Regions from separate parts of the Mesobacillus thioparans genome, predicted to be linked through region 3. Evidence: predicted binding sites of a transcription regulator. Region 3 holds the regulator's gene; each other region holds the start of a gene.
What was found. Region 3 encodes Rex, which represses fermentation and respiration genes when NADH is low (regulators of the CRP and FNR family bind a similar motif). Its sites were predicted from a motif close to TTGTGAAATATTTCACAA; they were not measured.
Positions count from the first base shown of each region.

Region 1: the regulator Rex is predicted to act here: its motif matches at 2,606-2,623, upstream of ACNAZ4_RS04080 (TIGR04190 family B12-binding domain/radical SAM domain protein).
Region 2: the regulator Rex is predicted to act here: its motif matches at 3,180-3,197, upstream of ric (iron-sulfur cluster repair di-iron protein).

Region 1 covers NZ_CBCSFH010000001.1:807,813-813,763, forward strand. Annotated here, with positions in the region: gene ACNAZ4_RS04075 (cation diffusion facilitator family transporter) at 1-538, opposite strand, end outside; gene ACNAZ4_RS04080 (TIGR04190 family B12-binding domain/radical SAM domain protein) at 706-2,499, opposite strand; gene ACNAZ4_RS04085 (hypothetical protein) at 2,741-3,094, opposite strand; gene ACNAZ4_RS04090 (DUF4153 domain-containing protein) at 3,212-4,675, opposite strand; gene ACNAZ4_RS04095 (HAAS signaling domain-containing protein) at 4,776-5,417, opposite strand; gene ACNAZ4_RS04100 (PadR family transcriptional regulator) at 5,398-5,745, opposite strand; gene sugE (quaternary ammonium compound efflux SMR transporter SugE) at 5,866-5,951, opposite strand, start outside.
Region 2 covers NZ_CBCSFH010000001.1:649,036-654,986, reverse strand. Annotated here, with positions in the region: gene moaA (GTP 3',8-cyclase MoaA) at 1-696, shown strand, start outside; gene cls (cardiolipin synthase) at 844-2,355, shown strand; gene ric (iron-sulfur cluster repair di-iron protein) at 2,412-3,110, opposite strand; gene ACNAZ4_RS03335 (molybdopterin molybdotransferase MoeA) at 3,333-4,598, shown strand; gene mobB (molybdopterin-guanine dinucleotide biosynthesis protein B) at 4,592-5,110, shown strand; gene ACNAZ4_RS03325 (respiratory nitrate reductase subunit gamma) at 5,254-5,676, shown strand; gene ACNAZ4_RS03320 (YwiC-like family protein) at 5,864-5,951, shown strand, end outside.
Region 3 covers NZ_CBCSFH010000024.1:2,562-8,512, forward strand. Annotated here, with positions in the region: gene tsaD (tRNA (adenosine(37)-N6)-threonylcarbamoyltransferase complex transferase subunit TsaD) at 1-735, shown strand, start outside; gene ACNAZ4_RS23140 (ABC-F family ATP-binding cassette domain-containing protein) at 1,100-3,028, opposite strand; gene moaC (cyclic pyranopterin monophosphate synthase MoaC) at 3,209-3,703, shown strand; gene ACNAZ4_RS23150 (redox-sensing transcriptional repressor Rex) at 3,730-4,386, shown strand; gene ACNAZ4_RS23155 (YdiK family protein) at 4,412-4,612, opposite strand; gene ACNAZ4_RS23160 (CPBP family intramembrane glutamic endopeptidase) at 4,616-5,347, opposite strand; gene ACNAZ4_RS23165 (GNAT family N-acetyltransferase) at 5,596-5,951, shown strand, end outside.

The sequences.
Region 1 (5,951 bases), on a different contig from region 3:
AAGCAATTAAATCCTCATAGAATACGAGTCTAGTCGGCGGTGAGGCAAGACTAACATTTTTAAAAGCATGTGGCACAATCCCGAAACCTTTTGCTTCGCTTCTGGTTTCATGAGAGATTTCCTTCATTGCCTTAACCAGTATGCTGCCATCTACTAGTAAAGAAACTGTCATGATCAGGATATTCAGCCACATATTCGAAGAGGCTTTTGGGTGCTGGATCAGTTCCCAGCCTTTTATGACCGTTTCATACGCCATGATTGAGATAATGATGACGGCAATGAGGACAAATAAATTCACTACCCTGCCAAATCCGGTCGGAAATTTTCTGGTTGCTTCCTTCTCTGAAATGGAACTGCCGATGAAAACGAATAATTGATTCAATGCATCCGCAACCGAGTGCAAAGTCGTCGCCATCATTGTCCCACTGCCGCTGATCACCGCTGCAACTCCTTTAATGATGGCAAGGAACGTATTCCCTAGCGCAGCAATTCCGGATGACTTGTTTCCTCTTTTTAAAAATTCTATCATTGATGACATCCTCCATCCGAAAGTCACTTTCTGTTGATATTTCTTTTACATGTTTCACATTTGGAGCTATTTTAAACATTTTTCATGCACGTCCGATTGAGGATATCGTTCGGAACTCCCTTTTTTCAGGGAAGATAAAAAGCCGTCAGGATGAGCTGACGGCTTTAAAAGGTGGTTCATGTTCTGCTTTTTGAGGCTTCTGCGATTCGTTTATTATAAGCGTTGAATCGCTGCCTTACATTGATTACAATGTCCTCTGCCAATAGTTCAAGCCCGATTGCAGTCAGTGAGAAGATATTTGCATAGTGCTTTTTGACTTCCCATTTCAGTTCATGCTTTCCGCAGATACTGTACTTGTTGACCTCCTCCATTTCTTTGCTGAGCAGGGCAAGCTGGCGATTTTTTTCTGCTTCGGGCAGCGAAACGATTTGATCGATTTTTTCGATATACTCCAGTGACCTGGCTATTTTCTCATTGACCTCATCATGCGTCTTCTTGTCGACTAGGCCATGTTTCAATTTGAATGCATTCAGTTTTTTTGCAGATTCATAGGTTGACTGGACTATTTCATCCCTGGTCATATAATCAGTTTCAAAGCTTAGCATGTATTTCCACGAAGGCTGGGTGATTGCTTTCCTATGGTCTTCGATGGTGTGGCAGAATTTCTTATAGCCGTATTTCTCAGGGTTTTCAAAAGCCGGGCTTGCCGGATCAAGGAACGGCGCTAGTGGGGCGACAAAGTATGATAAGCGTTTATCGCCGCAGGCATTCTGGATTTCCTCGCAAAAATCAACATTATCAAGTGCACTCTGGTAATCCTGATGGGGAATGCCAACCATGAAGAATATATCAATCTTTTTGCAGCTATGCTTCAATGCAGCCTGAAGCGTTTCGATTACTTTTGCATTCGTGCAGTTGAATTTCCCATTAAAACGGCGGATCTTTTCATCATGAGTTTCGAGGGTCAATTCGATGCTGTACTTCGACACTGCCTTCTCGATTTTTTCAAAAAACGCTTCATTGGCATACTGGAACAGTTCAAAAACCAGTTCGTTTTTAAGGTTGATTTCACTGAGGCGCTCAAAAAATTCATCGACATACTCTTTGCCTGCCTGGCGGATATCATGAAGGATGAAGATCGGCGCCCTGCTGAAGCGCTGAATGAACAAAATATCCTCAATCAATTTCTCCGGGGAACGTTTGGCGAGCACTTTCCGGTTGCAATTATCCTTATAGGATTGCTTGGAGCCTCCGCAAATCAGGCACCCCTGGGTACATCCCTTTGCTGTGAGGATCGCTGTGTTTGGATATTGGAGCCAGCCATTGTACGGCAGCGGATCCAGGAAGTTTTTATACTTGAACACAGATTTGATTGTATACCGGTAACCGGGTATATCAAATTCATCCAGACTGTCCGGAACATGGCTCAGTGGATTGTAAACCGGAGTATCGCCATCCTTCCATGTCAAGTTGGGAATCCCGCCAAGCTGATGGGTGCCGTATTTCAAATACTTAATCAACAGCAGCATCAATTTTTCCGTAGAATCGCCTCTCATGACAAAATCAATGAATGGATATTCTATTAATTCCTTATGGTAATAGGTTGCAGAAAGTCCGCCAAAAACGATGGGGGTCTGAGGGTGAAGATTTTTGACAATCTTGGCAAGCTCGATGCTGCCATGTGCATGTGGCAGCCAGTGCAGGTCAATCCCAAAGGCACGTGTCTTGATTTTTTTCAGCTTCTTTTCCACATCGAAGCTTTCATCCATCAGCATCCGATTTGCGATATTGATGATTTTCACACGCAGTCCCTGCCGCTCCAAATATTCGGCAATACTTGTCAGCCCAATCGGATACATTTCAAATACTGGAGATGATGGGACGACATCGCTGATTGGGCCAGCCAGCAATGCATTTTCCCGGAAATCATATACACTCGGTGCATGGAGAAGGACTAAATCGTATTTCAAAGCACTCACCTCGAAAAATAGACTCTATTAAGTAACAGACCATGTTTGATTACACCTTAATCATAACTCCGGCATCCTTCGTCCAAGACCAGCAAAGGCAAATTTTTTGTGAACAACTGAACATTTAAAAGTATGGAATTCCTACTTACCCCACGCGTGGCAAGGGTTTGAACATTTATGAAAGTTTTGTGGAGGTCTATATAAATTAAAAAGAGACTGCCATCGGCAATCTCTACAAGATCTATTTTTCCTGCTGGACCATCAGGATTTCTTCCTCGACCCTTCCCAACTTCAACAGATGTGAATCGAGGCGTTTATGGATTGTGGTGAATTCTGAGTTGTTTTTGATTTCTGCCTTGCTCAGCAATTCTTTTAACATATTTTCAATCTTGGCGCTTTGCATTTCTTCCATTCTTTCAAGAGCGTCTTTTATATCTGTTATATCGATCTGGTTTGATGTTACACGATGCTCAATACTATCGACTTTCTCTAGACGTTCGAGCCTTTTCTCCATGCTTTCAGCTCTTTTATGCAATGAGTCAATTGAACTCTCAATACCTTTAATCAGGTTAATGACTTCAGATAATCCTTCCACTTTACATGGCTCCCCTTTATTTGGCTTAAGATTATTTTATCATCATTAGTCACATCGATATGTTACAAAACTGGTAACAAAGCAGGCATTTGTTTTGATTTTAGCCACATTTCAAGATCACTGTATCTCCAGGTCCTTGATTGCTTTTTCAGCGCTTCTCCTGGAGATATTGATTGAATTCCAACTTTCTTCTGAATCCAGGAATTCTTGCTTCCTTTGCAGCAGCAAGTCTGAAAGACCTGGATGGCCCGGATTAAGCTTATAAAGCTCCACAAGACCCTCTACGCCTTCATAAGACAACGAATTCAAATAATAAATGTCGATCTTACCAGTTTCTGAGTATCGCTCAAGATTGCGATCAACAATATATTGGTCAAGCTGGATTGTGTTGATTACTGTATAAAAAATGATTGCGGCTATGATGTAAAAGCGAACAAGCGAGAGTCTTTCCATCCAAATCCTCATTAAGGAGTAACATAAAACCACGAGCAGGAACACCATGAAGGAATGGGCGAGTACCCTGGCAAAGGTAAATCCATACGCCTCTTCATACATAAGCAGGCGTAAAAATGCTGAATACAGCATCACTCCGCTGAAAGTAACGAGCAGGGAAAGAAGAGAGCGAATGAACAGGGTAATAAATTTAGACGATTTTTCGACATAAGAAACAATCGTAGTAATGATCAATAAATTCAGCATCGTTACAAAAAGAAGTTCAAAGAATCCTCTTCGGGCAAATTCAGCATACGTATATCCGGCCTTTAATGTCTCACCGAAAAAGTATTGAAATTGTACTGCTACAAATAGGAGGTAAACAATATTCAATAAAGTGAGCACTGTCAAGCTGATCACGCTATCCCATGCTACTTTTCCAGTTGGCTTCGGGTCATCGGCAGGCACCGGCTGTTTAATCCTAAGCACCTGTAGCAGGCCAAAGATCGCCAATGTATAAATGATGACTGCAACCGTCCGCGCCACTTCCTCTTCTATCTTCAATCCCAAAAGCCATCGAGGGAAAGCTCCTAGAAGGTTTCCGAATTGCTGGTCAGCAGAGACTAGCAGGTTGACGATCACAAACAATAGCGGTAATGAAATACCCACACCAATCAATACTTTTCGCAGCGTTGCACTCTTTTTTTCTTCAAGCCCTCTGACAGAAAATTTAGCGACATGCATTAAGAACCTGTAGACATAGGCTATGGCTGCACCGACTGTCAAAAAGAGCTTCTGGACGAATGGCCACCTGTGCCACTGATTCTGAACCGGATAAGTTACAAGCACCAATTGAATGATGACCATAACTGGAATCACAAGAAAGTTCAAGATATATAAAATCATATTCGAATGCAGGAAAAAGCTCGAGGACAGCATCCAAATTGAAACAATCATTAAAAGGCCAAGTTTTTTATTTGTAAAGGTAAATGAACGATACCTCCAGAAAAACACTCCATAAAAAACCGTGATGAACACTGGATAGGACAAGCCAATGTTTCCATGCAGGAAAGACCTTTCAGCCAGGATTCCCAGAGCAAGACAGACCAGAAAAAAAATCCAGTCTCCTTTTTTAAAATTCAATTCCATTTTATTCTTCCTTTCGCCTAGAATAACTAGGTATGTAATCAAAAAAATACAACCTTATAATTCTATATACATAGAAATACTATGTAGTGAATCAAAAAAATTAGATGGAAGCCTTTTTCCCCCATCTATATCCAATCCAACAAACCGGATACAATAACGCTGTAAAAAGAATACAAATAACAATGAATGCCGGGCTCAGCAGCGGCTGGAACCAATCATGCGGTATCAGCTTAAGCAATGTCAGGTTCATAAGAATTAGATTCGGCAGGATAGACAGGATAAACGTTTTTTTCATCAATCTTCTCCCCTTATGGCCAAATCCTTTGCCAATCTCATACCCAAGCAGCGCCCAAAAGAAGAGATATAGAAAGATGATCACGGCAGGTATAGAAGTTAGGTTTTGCCATGCCATGTCAATGAAAGAGAACTCGAAAAGATTATGTACCAGGGTCAGTATGATGCCTCCAACAAAGAAAAGCAGATTAGCACTAATGAAAACCCATTGAGTTTTCATTGGTGTCATCGCTAATTCTTCACGCCAGCTTGCTGCAATTTCTTGAGGAGTTCCCAGTCTTGAATAAAGTTCCGAGATTACTTCTTCCCCTCCCCTTTGAGTGTCACTTAAGTCCTCCAGCATCTCTGTGATATGGATATCGTATTCCGTTAAAATTTGGTCTTTGTCTGCATGCTTCCCTAAGTGCCTGTCAAGCTCTGCGAGGAATTCAGTCTTTAACTGGATCATTTTTTGTTCTCCTGATCACTTTGTTCATGACATTGACGAAATGCTGCCACTCTTCCGTTTTCTCTATAAGGACTGCTCTGCCCTCATTCGTAATGCGGTAATACTTCCTTGCCGGACCTTTTTCCTGCTCCTGCCAATAGAATTCAATGTACTCCTGCTTTTCAAGTTTATGCAGTGCTGGATAAAGAGTCCCCTCTTTTACCTGCAGACTATGGTCACTCCTCTTATCCAATTCTTTCACGAGCTCATAACCATACATATCCCGTTCATTAAGCAGCTGAAGCAGCACCAGGGATGTGCTCCCTTTTAAAAGTTCACGATTAAACATCCTATCACCTACCTAGTAATAAAAGGTACCTATCGGCATCATAATATAAATTGGTGAAATTTGCAAATACACATTCAAAAAAAACAGACTGCATGAAATGCCAGCCTGCTTTTTGCATGATCAATTGCTCCCGGATGTTGCCTTCAGGCCAATGATCCCGATTAAAATGAAGGCGACAAACATCAGCCTTAAAAAGTTTCGTGGTT
Region 2 (5,951 bases), on a different contig from region 3:
ATGCTGCCTAAGTACGCTGAAGAACTTTTTGCAGCAGGCTTGAAGCGCGTGAATATCAGCCTGGATAGTTTAAAGGATGAACTGTTCGGCGAAATCAATGGCCGAAATGTTGGAGTAGGGCCGGTACTTAAAGGTATCGAAGCGGCTAAAAAGGCTGGGTTGGGCGTTAAGATCAACATGGTCGTCAAGAAAGGCCTGAATGATTCTGAGATTCTTCCGATGGCAGAATTCTGTAAGAAGGAAGGCTTGGAGCTCCGTTATATCGAATACATGGATGTCGGAAGCACAAACGGCTGGAAAATGGATGACGTCATTACCAAAAAGCAGATCCATGGAATGCTCAGTCAGCACCACGAACTTGAACCAGTTGATCCTGATTATTATGGTGAGGTCGCTAAAAAGTACCGTTACACAGGTACGGATATCAATGTGGGCTTCATCTCTTCGGTTTCTGAGTCCTTCTGCTCCAGCTGTACAAGATCTCGGTTATCGGCGAATGGCCAGGTGTTCACGTGCCTCTTCAATGGCAATGGCCATGATATCCGTGACTTCATGCGTGCTGGTGCTAGTGATGAGGAACTTCGCGAACGAATCACGGATATCTGGAACCATCGAACGGACCGTTATTCGGATGAACGCACAGCCGAAACAGTCGCAAAGAGAAAGAAAATCGAAATGTCCTATATCGGCGGCTAAAGACTCCTTCGGGGGTCTTTTTCTGTTTCTCTAGCTTTTTATCATGGCTGGATCATCAGCTGCCCCTGTATTTTGGGTATACTATGTTTCCAACCAAAAGGTTTATGGGTATACATGAACTACGATAAAATTAGTTGGAGATGCCGGATGCTAAAAAGAAGAATTGAATTTATATTTGTATTTATTTTAATGGCGTGTCTTTATATTATCTTTTTCACTGGCTACGGCCAGGCAATTAAAATTGCGGCAATCGCAGTTTACTCCCTGATCCTGTTTGTCAGCATCTATTCATTGATGCTGGAGAACCGTTCGGCACAGCACACACTGATGTGGATGTACGTCATGCTTTTATTCCCTGTTGCCGGGTATTTCTTTTACTTATTCTCAGGGCAGCTGTATTTAAAAGGGTATCTGTATAAAAGCAAGCGGACCAGGGATCGCGACCAATGGGAAAAGCTGATGAGGAATGAAGAGGCGAGGGATCTCTCCTTCTTGAACGAAAATCAGCTTTGCTTTGCCAAGTATGCAAAGAATTCGGCATTAAGTCCGATTACGACCGCTTCTAAAGCAAAAATCCTCAAGAATGGCGATGAGACTTTTTCGGAATTGAAAAAGAAATTGCGGGAAGCGGAAAAATTCATCCATATGGAATACTATATTTTCAGGTCTGACCGGCTTGGTAGGGAAATCATCGACATCCTGAAAGAAAAAGCAAGGCATGGTGTTGAGGTTTTATTCATGTTCGATGCTGCCGGCAGCATGAAGATTGCCGCGACTGACCTAAAGGAAATGCAGGATGCAGGCGTCAAGGCAGCGCCGTTTTCACCGCTTAAATACGGGTTCTTCAATCAAAAATTCAATTTCCGGAACCACCGGAAAATTGTCATCATTGATGGGGAAATCGGATTTGTCGGCGGATTGAATGTGGGTGTGGAATATCTCGGCGAAGATGAAAAGATGGGTTTCTGGCGCGATACCCATATGATGCTTACAGGAGAAGCTGTCTATACTCTTCACAATGTCTTCCTGCTGGATTGGGAATATGTCAGCGGTGAAAGGGTCCTTGAGAACCATGTGGCCGAGAAAAAGCTGCATGAAAGCGATGAACTGGATGGGGCGATCCAGGTAGTGCCAAGCGGGCCGGACATGCAGCAGGGGATCATGAGTGATTTTTACTATACAATGATGTCCTGTGCAACGAAGTCAATCTGGATTGCCACTCCTTATTTCGTTCCTGACGAAGCGATCCGGACGGCATTGAGGGTTGCCGCGGCCAAAGGAATAGAAGTAAAGATCATGGTGCCGGAAATAAATGATAGTTATCTGACCCAATACGCGAGCCGTTCCTATTTTTCGGAACTTCTGCGGAATGGAGCGGAAATTTACTCTTATAAAAAAGGGTTTTTGCACCAGAAGGTCATCATTGTCGACGGGAATATTGCATCAATCGGAACGGCTAATATGGACATGAGAAGCTTCCATCTGAACTTTGAGGTGAATGTCTTCCTGCTTGGTACAAGTTCCATAAGGGATCTCGTGGCGCATTATGAAGCGGACATTGAGGATTCAGAGAAAATCAGCGCAGTCCAATACCATAAACGAGGACTTTGGGAAAGAACGAAAGAATCTTTTGCCCGTCTGTTTTCAGGTGCACTATAGGCGAATCAGAAAAATGGCCCCATCGTGATGATGGGGCCATTTTTTTGTACTTTTTCCTAGGCAATGAACCTCGGGAATAGAATATTATTCTCAAGATGTACATGCATGAATGTGTGTGATTCCAATGCTTCAAGTCGCTTGTAGACTAAACGGTATGTTCCGCATGCATCGATTGGCGGATTGAAATCTTCCGTGATTTCGCGCAATTGTTTCAGGATTGAGCCTGCGTGATCATGTTCTTTTTCCAATTCCTTGATTTCGGAAATGATTCCAGCACGCTTTTCATCGTCAGCACTCTCAAGTTCCAAAAGCAGCGGGAATACTGTGGCTTCTTCTTTTGCGGTATGCTCCAAAAGCTCCGTCTTTAAAGCATAAAAGAGTTCATATACCTTCCCTAATTCCTGGTGGCGTTCACCATGGACCTTCGCTACTTTGGTTACATATGGGCTTAGCATTTTCAGTTCTTCCTCAAGCTCACGGTGGTATTTATTCTTGATATGCTCGATCAATTCTTCTGAGTCTGTTTCGGTCCATACCTCCATGTTTTCGGCTGTGCCATTATGCTTTCTGTATAGCTCCTCAAGCTGGATCATCAACTCAGGAACATCAAGGTTCTGTTCCATCGCTGCTTCTGATAGCGGACGGTTGCCGCCACAGCAAAAGTCGAGTCTGTTTTTCTTGAATAAATCACTGGATTGAGGAAATATATTGACAATATCTTTAACTAGTGAATGTTGATCAAAAGGCATGTTCATTTTTAAGAACCTCCATTATAAAATTTATACTGTTTACATACTCAGCATAAAGGAAATGTAGTTACTACTTGGTGATGTGTATCACACTTCACAAAAAATCTACATATTTTTAATAGTTTTTATGAGAGAATACTGTGAGGTTTGTTATGTATTCAATTTTACATTACTCTTATAATGAAAAGGGTAATCAAACAAGTTAAGCCTGCAATAGGAGCTGATTATATGTTAGAAAAAAGGAACCCTATCCCGATCGGAGAGGCAGTCAAGAAAGTAATGGAGCACAAGAAGAATGGCTCCACTGAATATGTTTCAATAAATGAAAGTTTCGGACGCTATTTATCAGAGGACCTGAAAGCGACCAGCGATGTTCCGCATTTTGACAGGGCGCCTTACGATGGCTATGCAATCAGGTCAGTCGATTCAGCGGATGCTTCACAAAACCAGTCCGTGGAATTTGAAGTTGTGGACCATATTGGGGCAGGGATGCTTACGGATAAGGAACTGGGTCCTTTCCAGGCTGTCAGGATCATGACTGGTGCCCAGATGCCAGTCGGCGGCGATGCCGTGGTCATGCTTGAGCTTGCAAAGGAAATCGAGCGTGATGGTAAGAAGTATATGGAGACGAAACGCAAGCATAACAAAGGAGACAATGTTTCCTATCGCGGCGAGGATGCAAAGGAAGGGGAGGTGCTTGTACAAAAAGGCACGTTCATCAATCCTGGAATCCAGGCGATGCTGGCGACTTTTGGCTATGCCCAGGTCCCTGTTGCGAAAAAACCGGTGATCGGTCTTTATGCCACCGGAACTGAGCTGCTTGATGTCCATGAGCCGCTTGAACCGGGAAAAATCCGCAACAGCAATTCCTATATGATCTCTGCGCAAATCCTTCGGGCGGGAGCTGAAGTTAAATATTTCGGTCAGCTGCCTGATGACTTTGACACTTGTTTTGATGCTGTGAGCAAAGCGGTGGAGGAAGTGGACCTGTTCATTACGACAGGAGGAGTTTCGGTAGGGGATTACGATTATTTGCCGGAAATTTATGCAAAGCTTGGAGCGGAAGTATTGTTCAATAAAGTTGCGATGCGTCCGGGAAGCGTGACGACTGTGGCCCAGCTTGATGGCAAGCTGCTGTTTGGCCTTTCTGGAAATCCATCTGCCTGCTACGTGGGATTCGAATTGTTCGCACGGCCGATCATCAGGACGATGCTGTTCACCGATAAACCACACCTCAGGAAAGAAATGGCGATTCTGGATGCGAATTTCCCTAAAGCAAATCCATTCACAAGATTTGTCAGGAGTGCCCTGACAATCGAAAACGGGAAGCTGGCAGTAACACCGAGTGGTCTGGATAAGTCGAATATCATCATGAGCTTGGCGGGCGCTAATTCACTCATGATTCTCCCGGGCGGGACAAGAGGTTTCGAAGAAGGAACTGAGGTTGAGGTCCTGATGCTCGAGGATCATGTTGGCAGTGACTGGCCTTGGTAAAACCAGTTCTATTCCAGGTGGCGGGATACCAGAACAGCGGGAAGACGACACTCAGCCTCAGTTTGATTCAGCAACTATCTGGAGCAGGCCTTAAGGTTGCAACGGTCAAGCATCATGGACATGGAGGAAAGCCGGATATTGTCGAGGAAAAGGATTCCGGCCGGCATATGAGCGCTGGCGCCGCCGTCTCCCTTGTGGAGGGGGGAGGCAGGCTCGTTCTTCATGCCGAAAACGGAAAATGGTCGCTGGCTGAAGAAATAGAGCTTTTATCCTGCTTCAAGACAGATGTCATCCTGATAGAAGGTTACAAAAGAGAGGGCTATCCCAAAGCAGTCATCCTGAGGGACGAAGAAGATTTAGAGTTATTGGACGTTCTTGACAATATCAAGCTAGTCTTTTATCGTGACCAGAAACTGGCAGATCTGGCGAAAGAACTTTCCTATCCTGTTTTTCAAATCGACGATGACAGAGGAGTTAATTGGGTTCTTGATTATATCTTCAAGCAAGTTTAGGTGGAAAGTAATTCTTTCCGCCTGTTTTTATGTCAAATTTGTTAGGATGGGCGACTTTTATCACTGTCACTTCACACTTGCGCAGTTAGAATGTTAATGAGGTTCGAAGTTTGTGTAATTTGTGTGAGGTGAGAGCGGTGGAAATGCATCAGATGTTTTTATGGATTGTCTACCCTTATACGGTAGTTGCTATAGTTGGAATGGGCATAGTCTGGCGTTATGATGCGTCAAGGGGTGAGGAGTCACGCTCAACAGCAGGAAAGTTCCTTCTGTTGGTGGTAAAAGTCATGATGGCCGCGAGTACAGCGACCGGTCTTGCGATCGTGCTTTCGAGCAGCATGGCAGATGAACTAGTCCTTCTGTTGAGATGGCTGATCAGTCTTGCACAGCTGGAGCCAGATATAAGCTTGATCCTGGAAATTTCCGTTCTTTCAAAGATCCATTTTGTCGTTGTGTTCTTATTCCTGTTAAGTCTGGCATTTACAAAGGAAATTTACTACCTTTTTAAGCCACATCAATATTTGAAGAAAATCTATCTGAAGCTTCAATATGAAAAAAGAGGATGAACTCTTGAGCTGCACGCCATTGGTTTTCAAATTCACCTGATGGCATGCAGCTTATTTAATTTCTGGCTTCCTTTTTGACAGTTCGGTGTCAGTTGAATACAGAGCCTCCAAAATGTGATGTGTTTCACTTATGGAATCTTCCGGCTGTTTTATAGTTAAGGCAGGAACCAAAAGGGAGTGTTCATTCATGAATTTATTTATGCCAAAACAGCATGGAGCCTGGGCGATGTTGATTATCCCTTTCTGGCTTGGAACAGCGGCAAGTGAGATCGTCT
Region 3 (5,951 bases):
AAAGCCTTAGCCTTTGCCAATGGCATTCCTCTTGTTGGGGTCCATCATATAGCGGGCCATATATATGCGAATAGACTGGTTGCCGAGATGAAGTTTCCGCTGCTTTCTCTCGTTGTGTCTGGAGGACATACGGAACTTGTTTATATGAAGGAGCATGGCCATTTCGAGGTGATTGGCGAGACTCGGGATGACGCAGCAGGTGAGGCTTATGATAAGGTTGCGCGTACCCTGAATCTTCCGTATCCAGGTGGACCGCATATCGACAAGCTTGCACATGAAGGACAGACAACCATTGACCTGCCGAGAGCCTGGCTGGAGGAAGGGTCCTATGATTTCAGCTTCAGTGGGCTGAAGTCGGCTGTGATCAATGTTGTGCATAACGCACAACAGCGGGGAGACGAAATTGCCCCTGAAGAGCTGGCGGCAAGCTTTCAGGAGAGTGTCATTGATGTACTTGTCACGAAAACGCAAAAGGCTGTTAAGGAATATGGGGTGAAACAGGTCCTGCTTGCTGGAGGAGTTGCGGCAAATAAAGGCTTGAGAGCAAAATTATCCACAGAATTTGCAGGTTCCGATGTGGAAATTGTAATTCCGCCGCTCTCTTTATGCACAGACAACGCAGCGATGATTGCTGCTGCAGGCAGTGTTATGTACGATAAAGGGCAGAGAGCGGAACTGACATTGAACGGAAATCCTGGTTTGGAGATAACTATCCACAACCAAAGTCGCAGTTAAAAATTATTTTTGTCAGACTCTTCTGTGGATATGTAAACAAAAACAGCTTGTGATTGTGTATAATGTGGATAAAAGAAGCTTGTTTTGTGGATAATGTGGAAAAGTCTATGGATAACCTATAAATCAGTCTTTACTATGTGAATAACTATGTGAACAAAAAGTCCCGGGTTTTAATCGGGACTTTTTTTGGTGGATAAGAGGCGGAATTCTTTGTTTTAATAGTCCTAGTTTGAGGATAAGCGGTATGAATTTGTCCTGGTATTGAGAATATACACATCGTTTTTTACGGGATAAACCAAACAATCAACAAATGTCTGTGGATAGTACAAAAAAACGGGCATATTCATGCCCGTTTAGTTCATATTTATGCCAATTCTGTCCACTCTTCCATCAGTTCGTCGAGTTTTTCTTTGGCGCTTTCGATTTTGGAATTGATTTCTCCTGCTTTTTCGTGATTCTGGAATACTTCGGGGTCACATAGCAATTCTTCGTATTCTGCAACTTCTGCCTCGAGCTTGTCGATCAGCGCCTCGACCTCTTCCATTCGCCGTTTGCGCTGGCGTTCAAGCTTCTTGGCTTCTTTATCCTGCTGATAGGAGGTCTTGTCCTGCTTGACGTGTTCGGTGATCGTGCCAGCCGCTATGGCCGCCTGTCTCGCAAGGGCCTCAAGTTCTTCCTGCTCTAATTTCTTCTCGACGTAGTAATCATAATCACCAAGGAATTCTGTTGCCCCGCCGCGGTCGAGCTCAAGGACCTTAGTAGCGATCCTGTTGATAAAATAACGGTCGTGAGATACGAACAGGATGGTGCCTGGATAATCAATCAAGGCATTCTCAAGCACTTCCTTGCTGTCCAGGTCCAGATGGTTCGTTGGTTCATCCAGAATAAGGAAATTGGAACTTTGCAGCATCAGCTTGGCCAGAGCCAACCGTGCTTTTTCACCGCCGCTAAGGGTTGAGACGGTTTTCAACACATCATCGCCTGAAAAAAGGAAGTTTCCCAGTACCGTGCGGATTTCCTTTTCCGATTTCAACGGGTACTCGTCCCAGAGTTCATTTAAAACCCTTTTATTCGAGCTCAACTCTGCCTGTTCCTGATCGTAATAGCCTATTGTGACATTGGAGCCGTACTGGATATTTCCGGCAATCGATGGCAATTTTTCGACAATGGTCTTCAATAAGGTCGACTTGCCGACTCCATTCGGACCGACCAGTGCCGTGCTGTCGCCGCGGGATAGGTTAAAAGTGATATCTTCTGAAACGATCTCATTCTGATAGCCAACGGCCAATGTGTTCACCTTCAGGACGTCATTCCCGCTCTGGCGTTCGATCTGGAAGCTGAAGGAAGCAGACTTTTCGTCTCCCATCGGCCTGTCCATCCGGTCGATCTTCTCGAGCTGTTTCCGGCGGCTCTGGGCCCGTTTCGTTGTCGAAGCCCTGGCAAGGTTCCGCTGGATAAAGTCCTGCAGCTTGGAGATCTCATCCTGCTGCTTTTCGTATAGCTTCAGGTCGCGCTCGTAATTTGCGGCCTTCTGTTCCAAATACGAGCTGTAATTGCCGGGGAACTTCATCAGCTGGTGACGGGAGATTTCGTATACTTGGTTCACAACTTTATCCAGGAAGTAACGGTCGTGGGAAACAATCAGAATCGCACCGTCGTAGCCCTGGAGATACTGCTCAAGCCAGGAAAGTGTGTCAATGTCCAGATGGTTCGTCGGTTCGTCGAGAATCAGAATATCAGGACGTGTCAATAACAGCTTGGCGAGGGCAAGCCTTGTTTTCTGTCCTCCGCTTAAAGTGGAGATTTTTGTGGAATAATCAAAAGACTGGAAGTTCAAGCCGTGAAGGACCGAACGGATGTCAGCTTCGTACTGGTAACCGCCTTTTTCCTTGAACTGGACCTGCAAAACGTCATAATCCTTCAAAACTCTTTCATATTCCGACTCATTCGACAGGATGCCGGGATCGGACATTTTTTCCTCAAGCCGGCGCAGTTCTTTTTCCATGCTGTGCAGATGGTCAAAGACCGCCAGCATTTCATCCCAGATGCTTTTCTCGGATTCCAGCCCTGTATTCTGGGCAAGGTATCCGATTGTCGTTCCTTTCGGGCGGATAATCTCGCCGCCATCATGGGATTCAAAACCGGCAATGATTTTCAGCAGGGTTGATTTTCCCGCACCGTTCCGGCCGACCAATGCAACACGGTCATTGGTCTGTATTTCAAACTTGATATTCGATAAAATAAGATCAGCAGCAAAATATTTTGATAGCTGATTGACTTGTAATAGAATCATTATTTTTCACCTCTAATGCCTTAGGGATAGTGTAACCCAATCCTATGGGCTCGGCAATATGTGCGGCCTGCTATAGGGAGCAAGCTATGAAAAATTTCCCCTCTATATGTGAAGATAGAAACAAAGTTCACACACAAGTTTGTGAAAATAGTGTATTATTTGGTTGAAAGGAGCTTGAATATGGCAGAATTTACGCATTTTAATGAAGAGGGAAGAGCGAAGATGGTCGATGTCAGTGAAAAACCTGAGACGGTCCGTACGGCAGTCGCCCATTCAAGCATTACCGTTAATCAAGATATATATGTAAGGATTACTGAAAATAAAATAAAAAAAGGCGATGTACTGGCAGTCGCGCAGGTTGCTGGCATCATGGCGGCCAAGAAGACATCCGAGATCATCCCGATGTGCCACCCGATTCCATTAACAGGCATTGACCTTTCGTTTGATTGGGAGCAAAATGGTAATGACTATATATTAAATATCGCAGCAGCTGTTAAAACAAAAGGAAATACAGGGGTAGAAATGGAAGCGTTAACAGCAGCGTCAGCATGCGCGCTGACTGTCTATGATATGTGCAAGGCCGTCGACAAAGGCATGGTGATCGGCAAGACCTATCTCGTGGAAAAGACTGGCGGGAAAAACGGCGATTTTAAGAGAGATGAGAAGCTAAAATAGAAATACGAACGGGTGGAGGATGGAGAATGACGAATGATGCTATGAAGATTCCGCAGGCAACCGCAAAACGTTTGCCGCTGTATTACCGATTTTTATTGAACTTGCATTCTTCAGGCAAGCAAAGGGTATCATCCGCGGAGCTGAGTGAAGCGGTAAAAGTGGATTCTGCTACGATTAGAAGGGACTTTTCCTATTTCGGGGCTTTGGGTAAAAAGGGTTACGGCTATAATGTGAATTACCTGCTGACTTTTTTCCGAAAGACGCTCGACCAGGATGAACTCACAAAGGTTGCGCTGATTGGTGTCGGTAATTTGGGAACGGCGTTTTTGAATTATAATTTTTCCAAAAATAATAATACGAAAATTGAAATTGCCTTCGATGTCGACCAGGATAAGGTAGGGACGCAGATTGGCGATGTGCCTGTCTATCACATGGATGACCTTGATAAGGTTGTTGTCGAGGAAGGCATCCAGGTGGCGATCCTGACGGTGCCATCAGCGGTGGCACAGCCGATCACGGACAGACTAGTACAGGCGAATGTGAAGGGCATCCTGAACTTCACGCCAGCGAGGCTGAATGTGCCGCCTTCTATCAGGATCCATCATATTGATCTGGCAGTGGAATTGCAATCATTGATTTATTTCTTGAAGCATTATCCGACTGACAGTGACTCAGAAGAATAAAAAATGGCTCCTTCATTTGAAGGAGCTATTTTTTCTGCATTTGTTTAAGTTTGAAATGAAACAGGATCATCCTGATGCCGGAGCCGAAGTCGAAGGTGGCGAGCAGGACGAGCAAATAACTGAAAAATCCCCAGCCTGAGTCGTTGACATTCTGGATGGCGAAATAGGTGAATAAGATGCCTAACAAGATGTAGACAATGCCTGAGAACATAGGCGATTGCTTCATGACTTAAAATCCCCCAATAAAGCTTTGAATTTTCTCTGCTTCTCTTATCATTCTCTCTATGTCTTCTCTGAATACGGATTGAAGCAGGACAACCATTGTATTCATTGTAACATGGGCGATGATCGGCACGATGATCCGCTTTGTTTTTACATACAGGAAGGCAAAGGTAAAGCCCATCGCCGAGTAGAGGATCACATGCTCTGGCTCCATATGGGCCAGTGCAAAGATGACGGAACTGATCAAGGCTGCAAAGAAGAAATTCATTTTCTTTTGCAGGCTGCCGAAGATGATCTTCCGGAAGACGATTTCCTCCAGGATCGGACCGATGATCGAGCTGACGAGGATGACGACCGGGAACCTTTCGATCAGCTTGATGATTTCCTGTGTATTCTCCGAGCCCATTTCAATTCCAAGCATGCTTTCGATGCTGCCAGCAATCGACTGGGCGAACAGGGCCAGAAAGACCCCGGCGAAAGCCCAGGCCGCCGAGCTTGCCGGCGAAGATGCTTCGCGCAAATCTGCATGTATGTTTCGTTCTTTCCTTAAAATCATCAGGATGATCAGGAGAGTCAGTGAAAAACTGATCACGAGCCAGTATGGAATCGCGAGGGTTTGCATTTCATCAAGGCTTTTTCCCATCGCGGCACCGATGAAAGCAATGATTGGAACCCCCACAAGGCTTGAAAGCTGCATGACAATATAGGCAATAAGGACGTACCAGTATTCTTTTTTCAATCGAAAAAACTCCTTAATAATGCAGTAATGTATGTTCTGAAATTTTACGTAATAATATGCTGGCCTGTAAAATAAAATACGGGGACAGCTTTGCTTATCTAGGCACTCTCTATATTCTACTAGTAAATGATTTGAAAGTTCAAATTGTAGGGTCAGGATGAAAATGTGGTTGTCCGGGTTTAGTATTTCCTGAATACCAGATACTTGTTAAGGTGAAATTTTCTCTTTAAAAATGATCGGAGGTTCAAATGGTTTATTTGGAAACGTCACGACTGCTTTTGCGCGATTGGTCTGCCGCAGATTTAGAGCACTTTTGCAAAATGAATGCAGACCCGGATGTGATGAAGTATTTCCCTCGTGTCTTATCTTCCTCAGAAACGGAGAGGTTTTATCAGGATATGCTAGCCGAGTTCAATGAATACGGCTTTGGGTTATATGCAGTTGAAGTGAAGGCCACGAAAGAATTTATCGGATTCCTCGGGTTTCACATGGCAACTTTCGAAGGTGATTTCACCCCGTGTATAGAGATTGGCTGGAGGCTAAAGAAAGAGGCCTGGGGCCAAGGGTATGCAACAGAAGGTGCCAGAGCCTGTCTGGAATATGG